DNA from 4 places in the Mesobacillus sp. S13 genome. Region 2 is predicted to be linked to each of the others. Evidence: riboswitches for the same ligand, from Rfam matches in the RefSeq annotation. Region 2 holds a riboswitch; each other region holds the start of a gene.
What was found. A riboswitch is a leader RNA that binds a small molecule or an ion and turns the genes downstream of it on or off. The one in region 2 is predicted to bind S-adenosylmethionine.
Positions count from the first base shown of each region.

Region 1: it holds a riboswitch for S-adenosylmethionine, as region 2 does, so the genes downstream of both, LGO15_RS04390 (trans-sulfuration enzyme family protein) here and LGO15_RS20200 (methionine ABC transporter ATP-binding protein) in region 2, are expected to answer to the same signal.
Region 3: it holds a riboswitch for S-adenosylmethionine, as region 2 does, so the genes downstream of both, LGO15_RS19435 (methionine ABC transporter ATP-binding protein) here and LGO15_RS20200 (methionine ABC transporter ATP-binding protein) in region 2, are expected to answer to the same signal.
Region 4: it holds a riboswitch for S-adenosylmethionine, as region 2 does, so the genes downstream of both, mtnW (2,3-diketo-5-methylthiopentyl-1-phosphate enolase) here and LGO15_RS20200 (methionine ABC transporter ATP-binding protein) in region 2, are expected to answer to the same signal.

Region 1 is NZ_CP084622.1:859,556-862,762, forward strand. Features, by position in the region: gene LGO15_RS04380 (YitT family protein) at 1-120, opposite strand, end outside; gene LGO15_RS04385 (CBS domain-containing protein) at 301-1,470, shown strand; SAM riboswitch class I at 1,618-1,721, shown strand; gene LGO15_RS04390 (trans-sulfuration enzyme family protein) at 1,811-2,956, shown strand.
Region 2 is NZ_CP084622.1:3,938,450-3,941,656, forward strand. Features, by position in the region: gene LGO15_RS20190 (MetQ/NlpA family ABC transporter substrate-binding protein) at 1-232, opposite strand, end outside; gene LGO15_RS20195 (methionine ABC transporter permease) at 254-919, opposite strand; gene LGO15_RS20200 (methionine ABC transporter ATP-binding protein) at 909-1,922, opposite strand; SAM riboswitch class I at 1,997-2,101, opposite strand; gene LGO15_RS20205 (chromate transporter) at 2,245-2,775, opposite strand; gene LGO15_RS20210 (chromate transporter) at 2,772-3,207, opposite strand, start outside.
Region 3 is NZ_CP084622.1:3,804,161-3,807,367, reverse strand. Features, by position in the region: gene LGO15_RS19445 (MetQ/NlpA family ABC transporter substrate-binding protein) at 1-233, opposite strand, end outside; gene LGO15_RS19440 (methionine ABC transporter permease) at 250-900, opposite strand; gene LGO15_RS19435 (methionine ABC transporter ATP-binding protein) at 890-1,921, opposite strand; SAM riboswitch class I at 2,009-2,111, opposite strand; SAM riboswitch class I at 2,203-2,306, opposite strand; gene map (type I methionyl aminopeptidase) at 2,488-3,207, opposite strand, start outside.
Region 4 is NZ_CP084622.1:1,549,705-1,552,911, forward strand. Features, by position in the region: gene LGO15_RS07715 (carbon-nitrogen family hydrolase) at 1-20, opposite strand, end outside; gene LGO15_RS07720 (pyridoxal phosphate-dependent aminotransferase) at 148-1,323, shown strand; SAM riboswitch class I at 1,403-1,509, shown strand; gene mtnW (2,3-diketo-5-methylthiopentyl-1-phosphate enolase) at 1,606-2,829, shown strand; gene LGO15_RS07730 (2-hydroxy-3-keto-5-methylthiopentenyl-1-phosphate phosphatase) at 2,826-3,207, shown strand, end outside.

The sequences.
Region 1 (3,207 bases), 1.7 Mb from region 2:
AAGAATCGCATTAGGAACCAGGAACAGGTCGAGCCCAAAAGCCGCGATAATCGCCCCAATTGTAATAGTCACAAGCTGTGTGACCTCTTTGACTACCCTTTTTTTCTTCGTTGCTGCCACTGAATATCAATCCCTTTTCTATAAAAAATAAACATCTATGAATTAGTAATGTATGTACTATACTTATTGTATCAAACTTAAAGTTCATCTGGAATTTTTACATTATATATCCATGATTAGTAAAAGTGGTAAATGGGGTAAGGAGAAGGGGAAGTTATTTGAAATTACGGAGGGGCTATCTTGGTTAAAAATACTCAGAATAAACATAGATCCAATCATCAGTCAGGTTCAAAAAAACAGGCTGGGAAAAATAAAAAGTCATATCTTCGTACAAATCCTAAGCAGCAAGTGTCAGATGAAAATAGGCTGAAGCGAGTTGATGAAAAGGAACAAAAGCACCCTGGTAAAAAAGACAACGAAAGTGCGGATTCATCCAATTCAGCTGGAAAAGGAAACGGCAACTCGCCGTCAAAAGCTAAATCAGACAACAAGCAGACCAGCCGCGGGAAGAGTTCCTCATCTGAAGAACAATTAAAAAACAGTAATGGTAACTCATCCTCCAATCAATCCAAAAGCAAAAACGGTAATGGGAAACCATCTTCTCAACAATCCAATAATGGGAATGGGAAAAAGCGTGGAAATGATGATGGAAGGAATCCCGAATCAGGCACCAATGCTTCTGAGGAGCATGAGGTAAAACATAAGGAGCAATCCGGAAAGTTCGAGACAGCTTTTAACAGGATTCATAAAGCGTTGAAAGAAATGGTGAAGGGAACGGACAGTGATGCGTTTGTCGAGCTGCTGTATTCAGGCTATAAAAATCATTCATTAGTGCGTAAATATAAAAGTGAGCTTCATCAGTTTGCGAAGCTTCGCAATGCGATTGTCCATGAGCGGGTGAACGCGGATTATTATATCGCCGAGCCTCATATCGAAGTGGTTGAACGGATCGAGGAGATATGCAGGGAGTTCGAGAAGCCGCAGACAGCGTTATCGATCGCGACCAGCCCTGTGTTTTATTATTATGAAGATGCGTATCTTAAAGATGTTCTAAAGGTGATCAATAAGTTTGATTTCACAAGATTCCCTGTCTATGACAAGGATGATAAATATATTGCCTTGCTGACTTCAACGGAAATCATCCAGTGGATGGCGAAGCATTTTTCAGATAGCGTCGTGCATTTTGAGGACGTGAGGGTCAAAGAGCTTTTGACGAAGGGGAAAAATTACTTTGTGACCTTTGTCGATGAGGATGCATCTTTGTATCATATTGAAGAGTTATTTGAGCGTTACCATACAAGAGGGAAAAAACTGCAGGCCGTCATCATCACGGAAACCGGTGACCGGCACGGGAAGCCAATTGGCGTGATCACGCCGTGGGACTTGCTTGACAGCGATCCGGAAGATTGATTAGCTGAGTGCAACTGAAACGCAAGGGTTAAGCATACAATGTCAGTGGTTAATCCATCAGACACACTGTGTGAACCCTCATTGACGGAAAGCCGGCGATGCTGGTATACTTCAGCTATTAAAAAATTATTTTCAAACTCGAAATAACTCTTATCCAGAGCGGCGGAGGGACAGGCCCTTTGAAGCGCGGCTACCTCATCTTTTTAGATGAAAAGTGCTGAGTCCTGAAGATTGCAGTCTGAAGATAAGAGAGGCTGATTGAACTTAACCTCTCCTAAATGGAGAGGTTTTTTTATAATGTTTTACCATACGACTACGAATTCTAAAAGCAGGTGACAAGATGGCTAAAAAGTTTGAAACAGAAGTATTGCATTCAGTACATACGAAGCAACAGGGTATTAAAAGCAAGGCTACCCCGATTTATCAGACGTCAGCTTTTACATTCAATGATCTTGATGAGCTGGAGGGCTTTTATCAGGGAGAAGGGAATTATTTGTATTCCAGGGTTGGCAACCCGAATACGGATGAACTGGGTCAAGCTGTAGCAGCGCTTGAGTATGCAGAAGATGGAGTGGCGGCTTCATCAGGGCTGGCTGCCATTTTAGCGGGTGTCCTGGCAGTGGTGAAAAGCGGTGACCATATTGTGGCGGCTGATGATGTTTATGGCGGGAGTTTCCATATGCTGAAGGCTGAGCTGGAACGCTTTGGAATCGAGACGACTTTTGTAGCGTTTGCGGATTTGCAAAATGTAGAACAGGCAATCCGACCGAATACGAAGCTTCTATATACTGAGTCCATCACAAATCCGCTTCTTCGTGTGGAAAAATTGGAGGAGGTCATCTCGCTTGCCAAGCAAAGAAATCTCATTGTTTTGGTGGATAATACATTCGCTACGCCGCTGCATGTCCGCCCGTTCACACTCGGAGCTGAACTGGTTGTCCACAGTGCGACCAAATACATTGGCGGCCACAGTGATGTCACATCGGGTGTAGTCGTTGGCAAGAAGGAACTGATTGCGGAAGCACGCGCAAGAATCGTGAACCTCGGTGCGAACCTCAGTCCGTTTGAAGCGTGGCTCACCTGCAGGGGACTGAAAACCCTTGGGTTGAGGATGAAGGCTCAATCAGAGAATGCCAGAAAGCTGGCTGACAGTCTGAAAGAAAATAAGAATGTCGCAAAGGTTTATTATCCATTCACTGAAGGTGAAAAAGGATTCGGTGCCATCGTAAGTATTGAACTCGCAGAACATGTGGATGCAGATCAATTTTTCAAATCGCTAGGTTGGGTTAAAATTGTACCAACACTTGCGGGAGTCGAAACGACTGTCTCCCATCCACTGAAAACTTCCCATCGCGCGCTGCCGCCGGAGGCACAGGCAGAGCTTGGAATCACGTATCGACTAGTCAGGATTTCAGTTGGAATCGAAAATAGCGAGGATATCATTCAGCAATTTGAATCAGCACTGTCTGCGGCAGTTGAAAAATAACATGAGCTCCATATAATGTTGATAATAGGCTATGTAAATGGAATGATGATTTTACAGTTTCTGAAAAATAAACGGAAAATTTTCGCTTAAATTGGAAACGACTCTTATTTTCACATGAATAAGGGTCGTTTTTCTGTTTATTTAACCAAAAACACTGGATTCTTTCTTATTTGTAGCAGTTAACCGGAATACCTCCTTTTATTTATCATTTATAAGCCTCTTGTTTAGACAAAGCCGGAAAAACTCCGCTT
Region 2 (3,207 bases):
GGTTTGGCTGGATGTAATCACTGAATTCGACCACTTTCACTTCATAGCCCTTTTTCTCAAGAAGCGGCTTGATAGCTTTTGAGACCATGTCACTGTATGGACCGGATGTCGCACCGAATGTCACTTTTTTTGCGTCTGCCTTCGCATCGCCGCTGGAAGCCGAGTCGCTGCCGCATGCAGCAAGCAGCCCGATTGATAATAACAACACTACTGAAAAGAATAATTTTTTCATCTTAAAAGAACCCCCTAATATTTATCTTTTGTCTACTACTCTTGCAATCCTATCCCCGCCAAACTGGATTAGCTGGACGAGGCAGATAAGGATGATGACTGTTGTGATCATGATCGTATTGTCGTAACGGTAATAGCCGAAGCGAATCGCCAGGTCACCCACTCCGCCTCCACCGACAATTCCCGCCATTGCCGAATAAGCAACAAGGCTGATGATCGTGATGGTCACACCCTGGACGATGCCAGGCTTTGCTTCGGGAATCAAGACATCTTTGATGATCATCCATGGAGTCGCACCTGTCGCAACCGCAGCTTCAATGACTCCTTTATCAATTTCCCGGAAGCTTTGTTCTACGATTCTCGCAAAAAATGGAATCGCGGCGACCGATAACGAAACAGATGCCGCTGTCGGGCCGATTGTCGTGCCAGCGATCAAATTCGCAAGCGGCAGCAAGGCGATCAATAAGATGATGAACGGAACCGAACGGATCATATTGACGATGAAGCCGGCAATATTTTTAAAAAGCTGGTTCTCCAGGAACAGACCTTTGTCGGTGACAAACAGCAGCACTCCTGTTGGCAATCCAACAATAATGGCGACAAGGATGGAGATGCCGACCATATAAATCGTTTCAAAAAATGCTTTATTCAATTCCGGCAACAGTTCAATCAGGCTATCAAGCAGCATCATCCATCACCTCCAAGTTTTTCGTCCTTGCCGCTATGTAGGCAATCGCCCGGTCAATCTCCAGCTGATCTCCCGAAACCTCCATAATGAAAATCCCCAATGGAATATCCTGAATATACTCGATCTTCCCGTGCAGGATATTGCCGCGAACCTTATACGTCTGGAAAACATCAGATATGACTCCCTGCTCGGCAATCTCACCCTGGAAATAGATTTTGATGAGCTTTCCTTGCCGTTCCTCCAGCAATCTTTCCGGCAAATCGAATTGAAGGATGGAATTGACGAAGTCTTTTGTGAGCGACTGTTTTGGATTCGCGAAGACTTCATACACATCTCCTTCTTCAATGATTTTCCCATCTTGCATGACAGCCATCCTGTCGCAAATCGTCTTGACGACTTCCATCTCATGGGTGATGAGGACGATCGTGATCCCTAGTTCACTATTAATCTTTTTAAGTAAGGAGAGAATCGATTTTGTAGTGCTTGGATCAAGAGCCGAAGTAGCTTCATCACATAAGAGCACCGAAGGGTTATTCGCAAGCGCCCTGGCGATGCCCACCCGCTGCTTCTGCCCGCCTGACAATTGTGCAGGATAGACATCCTTTTTATCCGAAAGTCCGACCATTTCAAGAAGCTCTGTCACTCTATCATTGATTTTCGCCTTTGGCAGCCCGGCAGCTTTTAACGCGAACGCGATGTTTTCACTGACTGTTTTAGCGCTGACAAGATGGAAATGCTGAAAGATCATCCCGATTTTCAGGCGAGCTTTTCTCAGTTCACTTTTGCTTAAAGAAGTAAGCTCTACACCGTCAATATGTATCTCACCGGATGTCGGCTTTTCAAGGAGGTTCAGGCAGCGGATCAAAGAGCTCTTCCCAGCCCCGCTGTATCCGACAATTCCGTAAATCTCACCCTTTTCCACTTTTAATGAAACATGGTCAACACCAGTTACCGAGCCTTTCTTCGTTTCATAAACCTTGACCAGGTTTTTCACTTCAATCATCATTAGCACCCCCGATTTTTAAAAATAAAAATGCCTCTTTCATTCATAGAAAGAGGCATCGTAAACATCTATACGACTTATCTTTCAGAATGAAAACATTCTGTAGGAAGTGGCACCTTTCCATAAAGGAGGTTGCCGGACGTCATTGGGCCTAATCCCTCAGTCTCTCTTGATAAGTTTCTTATTAAATTAATTTCGATAATTGAAATATTAAGACTATCTGATTTATTTGTCAATAAAGTTTTTTTCGTATTTTTTTCATGATATCGCTTACACCGTTGGCAGAGTAGGAAATTTTTTTTAAAAAAAGTAAAACCCTTGTCTACGATAAAACAAGGGCTCCGTATACTAGTGCACCTGCGATGACATAGGCGGGGTGTACTTTAAATTTTTCCATCAGCAAAAAACTGATTCCGCCAATCATGATCGTTTGCGTCAGGCCGACTCCTTCGTACGATGAAAAAAAGAAATCATAGGTCATGACCCCTAATAGCACGGCAATGACAGGGCGGACAACGATCGTCAGCCTTTTCACACGGGGGGAATCTTTATACTTCATCAACAATCCGAGCAAGCTGATCATTAAGATGAGGGATGGTGCCACTGTGGCGAATACCCCAACGATTGCCCCAAGGATTCCACCCTCTGCATAGCCGATGTATCCAGCCATCTTGGTTGCAATCGGGCCAGGCAGGGCATTGCCCATCGCTAGCACTTCACTGAATTCGCTGACTGTCATCCATTCATAACGATCGACAACTTCATTTTCGATGAGCGGAATGGAGGCAGGACCGCCGCCATATCCCAGTATTCCGGGAATGAAAAACGCTAAAAATATATGGAAATATATCATTGCTGCTCCCCTCCCGATTGTTTACTTTCTGCTGGAGCAGGATCTTTTTTCAGCAAGGCACCGAGCAGCAACACAAAAATCAGTATAGCCGGATGCAGATTCAGGAATTGAAGAAGAAGCAGACTGCCAATAAGAGCTATGGCCGTCCATCCCCAACCAAGCTTTGATTTGCCTGACTTCTTGATGAAGTCCCATGTCAGGACAGCCAGCATGACGGCAACAACTGGCACAACAGCCTCAGCCATCCCTCTCACCCATGGCTCATCCTTATATGAGTTCAAGCCGGTCAGGAGGAGGATCATCAAGATAATCGCCGGAATCATTGTGGCAGCCAGGGCATTGATCATCCCCACAAATCCCCCTACACGATAGCCAATGTAGCCAGCCATTTTTGTGGCGATCGGTCCCGGAAGCGCATTTCCTAAAGCGAGG
Region 3 (3,207 bases), 130 kb from region 2:
TCTGCAAGTGCCAGGTTCGGCTGAACATAATCAGAAAAAGTGACGATTTCGACTTCAATTCCTTCTTTTTCTGCTTTTTTGGCAACGAAATCCCAGACTCGGTGATCGGTTCCGCTGACGCCAAGTTTCACTTTGACGGTTTCGCCGCTTTTAGCTGATGATGAAGAGCTTGAGCATGCGGTGCTAATTAATGCGAGACTAAGTACAATCAATAGTAATAGTAGTTTTTTCATTTTGTTTTCCTCCTGGTTATCTTCTTCTGATTTTTTTAGCTGATATATTTCCAAGGGATTGAAGTCCCTGAACCATTACAATCAAGATGCCAACTGTGATGAACATTGTCTGGGTATCAAAGCGCTGATAACCATATGTAATTGCCAGGTCGCCCAGGCCGCCGCCGCCGATTGCTCCGGCCATTGCTGATGCACCGATCAATCCAACCGTCGCAATCGTAAAAGCAAGGATCAGCGAGCTCATCGCTTCGGGAAGAATAAATTTGAAAACAATCTGCCATGGTGTGGCACCCATTGATTCAGCTGCCTCAATCACTCCGGGATCCACTTCCAGCAGGGAGTTCTCTACCAATCTAGCAATATACGGACCGGCATAGAAGACTAGTGGAACTACAGCCGCTGCTGTACCAATTGACGTACCAACAATCAGCCGGGTCAGCGGGATGATTGCGACCAGCAGGATAATGAATGGCACTGATCGAAAGACGTTGATGAGACTGTTTAGTACATTGAAGACAGGGGCGTTTTCAAGTAAATGGCCTTTCCTGGTGACCACAAGCGCGATTCCCAGCGGCACTCCGAGGACTGCCGAAAACAGGAGGGAGAACGCAACCATTTGCAGTGTTTCGATTAAGGCCTGAATAATTTGCTCTGAATTAACTAGCATGTGCTGTCACTTCCTTTATGCTTACTTTTTGCTGATCGATAAAATTAAGGGCTCTCAGAATTTCTTTATCACTGCCCTGAAACTCGACAATCAGGTTTCCGAATGGGATTCCTTGAAGCTCTGTGATATTGCCGAAAAGAACATTGACGTTGATATCGAATTTCTTTGAAAGCTGGGACAGAAGCGGCTGACCGGCTGACTGACCGACAAAGTTGATGCGGAATACCTTATGCAGTCCTGAATTTTCTTCAATAATCCTGTACACGGAATCAGGAATGCTGTCATTCATGATGGTGCTGACGAAATTTCTTGCCGTTTCTGTTTTAGGCGCTGAAAAAACACTGAAGACAGTATCTTCCTCGATGATTCTTCCATCCTCGATGACAGCAACTCTGTCACAAATTTCCCTGATGACGGACATTTCATGGGTAATGATTAAAATCGTTATGTTGTACTCCTTATTGATTTTTTTCAAAAGCTGCAGGATCGAGCTGGTTGTCTGCGGATCCAGGGCAGATGTCGCTTCATCGCAAAGCAGGATTTTCGGCTGGGTTGCCAGAGCCCGGGCAATTCCGATTCGCTGCTTCTGGCCGCCCGAGAGCTGGTCTGGATAATTGTCTGCTTTATCAGCCAGTCCGACAAAGTCGAGCAACTGATAAACCCGCTCTTTGATTTTCACCTTCGGAAGCTTACTGAGAATGAGGGGCATCGCAACATTTTCAAATACTGTCTTGGAGTTTAAAAGATTGAAATGCTGGAATACCATCCCAATATTCTTTTTAACCTCTCTCACTTCTTTTACAGACAGGGAAGTCATATCGCAGCCATCCACAATCACCCTTCCAGATGTCGGCCGTTCCAACAAATTCACACAGCGGATCAGCGAGCTTTTTCCCGCACCGCTAAAACCAATGACTCCAAATATCTCTCCTTCTTTAACTTCCAGATCGATTCCATTAAGTGCCGCTACCTTATTCCCGCGGCTTTCATAAACTTTCTCCACTTGTTCAAACGTAATCAACTGTCTTCCTCCTTTGTAGATGAATAAAAAAACCTCTTCCCGGAAACAGGAAGAGGGCATGCCGCAATGAATGCAGGACAATTACTCTTCTTATCTCCCAAGCTATTGCTTGCTGGATTTGGCACAGTCCTCATTTGAGTCCGCTGCCGAGGCTTCATAGGGCCAGTCCCTCCGCCTCTCTTGATAAGAAAGTATCGATATTAAATTAAAAGTGGGGATATTTTGAAAAGCAAAAAGTCCCCTTCAGAAAGAAGAGGACATCAAAATTAAAAGTCGGCCTCTTCTTATCTGTCAAGCTCCCGCTTGCTGGATTTGGCACAGTCCTCCAAAGGAGTCCGCTGCCGAGGTGTCATAGGGCCAGTCCCTCAACCTCTCTTGATAAGAAGTAACGAATATTGAGTTATGAATCTTGTTTATTACTTTACTGTGTCAAAGAAAAAGTGTCAATCATTTTTGTTGTATTTTTTTTAGTAATACGAAAAATAGGAATATAGTATTAAATAAAAGGAATTGGCCAAAAAAATAGAACCCCTGCAGCAGCAAGGGGTTCCATCGGGAAAAGAGCTCTATCGGGTAATCACAATCGGCCCATTTTTCGAAAGGATGATCGTATGCTCGCATTGAGCGACAAAGCTGTTTTCTGTTACATAGGTCCATTCGTCGTTTTCATTTTGGAAGACTTCTTCTTCGCGTGTTGAGATGAATGGTTCGAATGCGATGACCATTCCTTCTTTTAACAGTTCGTCATCCCATGGCTCATGATAGTTGTATATGTGATCGGGGGCTTCATGGATAGTACGCCCAATTCCGTGGCCAGTAAGGTTTTTGATCACTGTCAGTCCGTTCTTTCGCGCGGTCGCTATAACTGCTTTGCCAAGTCCGCTTTTCTTCGAGCCTGGTTTCGCTTTTTTCAAGCCTGCTTCAAAAGCCTCTACAGCCGTTTCACAAATCTTGGTTAAAATCGGATCACCTTCGCCAACGACGAACGAGATGCCAGTATCAGCGAAATATCCATTTTTTGAGCCGGAAACATCGATATTCACGATATCGCCCTCTTTGATCACACGGCTGCCCGGAATCCCGTGGGCGACTTCTTCATTCACACTGATGCATGTATATCCTGGGAAATTGTATTCCCCCTTTGGAGCGGAAATAGCTCCATGCTCATCAAACAACCTGCCTGCCATTTCATCGAGCTCTTTGGTGGTAATTCCAGGTGCAGTCTTCCCAACTAATTCTTCGCGAATCAAGCCGACAATCCTGCCGATTTCTTTTAATCCGTTAAA
Region 4 (3,207 bases), 2.4 Mb from region 2:
CATGCTATTTTAAATTTCATCATTCATCACCGCCATAATTTCTGAAAATTATATCTTTACAAGTTACTATTTACGTTATATCATTTGTGACTAGAATTTCAAATTAAAATTTTAAAATAAACATATAAATCCTAAGCAGGTGAGAAAATGGAATTTCCACAGTCAGATTTACTAAAGAGCCTGCCCAAGCAGTTTTTTGCTTCACTGGTGCAAAAGGTGGGCGCTTATACAGAAAAAGGGGCAGACATCATCAATCTTGGCCAGGGAAACCCTGACCAACCGACACCGCAGCATATTGTTAAAAAACTGAAGCAAGCTGGAGAGAATCCAGCGAACCATAAGTATTCTCCTTTCAGAGGGCAGCGTTCGTTACGAGTAGCTGCAGCGACATTTTATAAAAGGGAGTACGGAGTCGACCTTGATCCGGAAGAAGAAATTGCCATCCTTTTCGGGGGCAAGGCTGGCCTGGTAGAAATTCCTCAATGTCTGTTGAATCCTGGGGACACTATTCTCGTTCCAGATCCCGGCTATCCTGACTACTGGTCTGGAGTCGAGCTGGCCAGGGCAAAAATGGTGACAATGCCACTCCGGGAAGAGAATGACTTTATGCCTGATTATGAAGAGTTAGCTGCCGAGCAATTGGATAAAGCCAAGTTGATGTTCCTTAACTATCCCAATAATCCTACAGGGGCAGTTGCCGATAAACAATTTTTTGATGAAACAATCGAGCTTGCACGGGAGAATGAGATTTGTGTCGTTCACGATTTTGCTTATGGTGGAATTGGATTTGACGGGAACCGCCCACAAAGCTTTTTACAGTCTGAAGGCGCAAAAGACGTAGGAATCGAAATTTATACTCTGTCAAAAACTTATAATATGGCTGGATGGCGTGTTGGTTTTGCTGCAGGAAACAAGAGTGTGATTGCCGCAATCAACTTGCTGCAGGACCATATGTATGTCAGCTTGTTTGGTGCAGTGCAGGAAGCAGCTGCAGAAGCATTGCTGGGACAGCAGGAGTGTGTGGCCGAGCTAAACAATCTATATGAAACCCGAAGAAACGTACTTATTGACGGCCTGACAAAGATAGGCTGGCAGGTTACTGCTCCAAAGGGCTCATTTTTTGCGTGGCTGAAGGTTCCAGAACCATTTACTTCGGTTGAATTTGCGGATTTCTTACTGGAAAAAGCACATATAGCAGTTGCCCCAGGTGTAGGATTCGGTGACTATGGAGAAGGTTTTGTGCGGGTGGGACTGCTGACTTCGGCAGAGAGACTGCAGGAAGCAGTCAGCAGAATTGAAAGCTTGGAAATATTCAAAAAATAGTTGACATTGTTTTATGAACCTGACATAATCCTAATTAACAAATTTACTTTAACCAATTAAATAACTTGATTAAATTATTTTCTTATCAAGAGCAGGCGGAGGGACGAGCCCGATGAAGCCCGGCAACCGATCCAGCGTAAGCTGGGCACGGTGCTAATTCTTGCAGCGAAAGCTGAAAGATGAGAAGAGTTTAGTGTATTTTCTAACCTCTTCTTTGTGAAGAGGTTTTTTTAATGCCCAAAATACAACTGGGTTCAATAAGTATCGAAGGGATTGATCTTCATGAGTGAAATTACAGCGACTTACATAGTCCATGACGCCAAACATAACCCGCAGAAAAAAGCAGAGGGAATCGCGCTCGGCTTGACAGTGGGATCCTGGACTGACCTGCCGGAACTGGACCAAAAACAATTAAGAAAACATAAGGGAAGAGTGGTTTCTGTAGAAGGCTCGAGCCTGGACCATAATTCAGAAACAGTGGCAACAATCAAAATCGCCTATCCTGCCCTCAATTTTTCACCAGACCTGCCAGCCATTTTGACAACTGTTTTTGGAAAACTCTCGCTTGATGGCAAAGTGAAACTTGTCGATCTCGAATTTGGTGAAGAGTTAAAGAAACACTTCCCGGGTCCTCGCTTCGGAATTGAAGGAATCAGGAGGAAGCTTGGTGTCTATGACCGTCCATTGCTTATGAGCATCTTCAAAGGTGTCATCGGACGTGATATGGATTTTCTGCTAAAACAGCTTAAAGAACAAAGCCTTGGAGGAGTTGACCTGATCAAGGACGATGAAATCCTGTTTGAAAACGAGCTTACACCTATTGAAAAGAGGGTCACTCTTGGGAAAGAGGTCCTTGAGCAAGTCTATGAAACTACAGGGCACAGGACCTTATATGCGGCCAATCTGACAGGAAGAACTTCACAGTTGAAGGACAAAGCAAGAAAAGCGGCTGAACTTGGAGCCGATGCACTGCTGTTCAATGTGTTCGCCTATGGCTTGGATGTTTTGCAGGAACTAAGGGAAGATGATGAAATCAGCATCCCAATCATGGCTCACCCAGCGGTAAGCGGTGCGCTGACATCGGCCGATGAATATGGCTTTTCCCATTCCTTGCTTTTAGGAAAATTACTCCGCTATGCCGGAGCAGACTTCTCGCTTTTCCCGTCACCATATGGAAGTGTGGCACTTGAAAAGCAGCAGGCGATATCAATTGCTGAGGCACTGACTGCTGAGGATCAATACGAAAGGACCTTCCCGGTTCCATCAGCAGGCATACATCCTGGAATGGTGCCGCTATTAGTTAAAGATTTCGGAGTTGATTCAATCATAAATGCAGGCGGAGGCGTCCATGGTCATCCTGGTGGAGCACAGGGTGGAGGCAAGGCTTTCAGGCAGGCGATTGAAACCGTACTCCAGAGAAAAAGCCTTGAAGAAGGGTCACTGGAGCATGATGAATTGAAAACAGCTATACGCCTGTGGGGCTCATCAGAGGCGGTGGCAAAGTGAGTCAGCCAGTAATATTTTGCGACTTTGACGGAACAGTAACAGAAAAGGACAATATCATAGCCATCATGAATGAATTCGGTTCGGATGGCTGGGATGAAATAAAAGAAGCAGTGCTGGGCCGCAGGATTTCGATCAGGGAGGGAGTCGGGAAAATGTTTTCTCTCCTACCTGTTTCGAAGAAGGAAGAAATCATTCAGTTTGCTGTACAGAACGCCAGGATCCGCCCGGGATTTCAAGAGTTTCTTGATTATGCACATGAGGAAGGTATACCTGTTTATATCGTCAGCGGAGGGATTGATTTTTTCATAGAACCTATCATTCAAAAATTCGGACCGCTCGCTGGAGTGTATTGCAATAGTTCGGATTTTACAGGAAGTA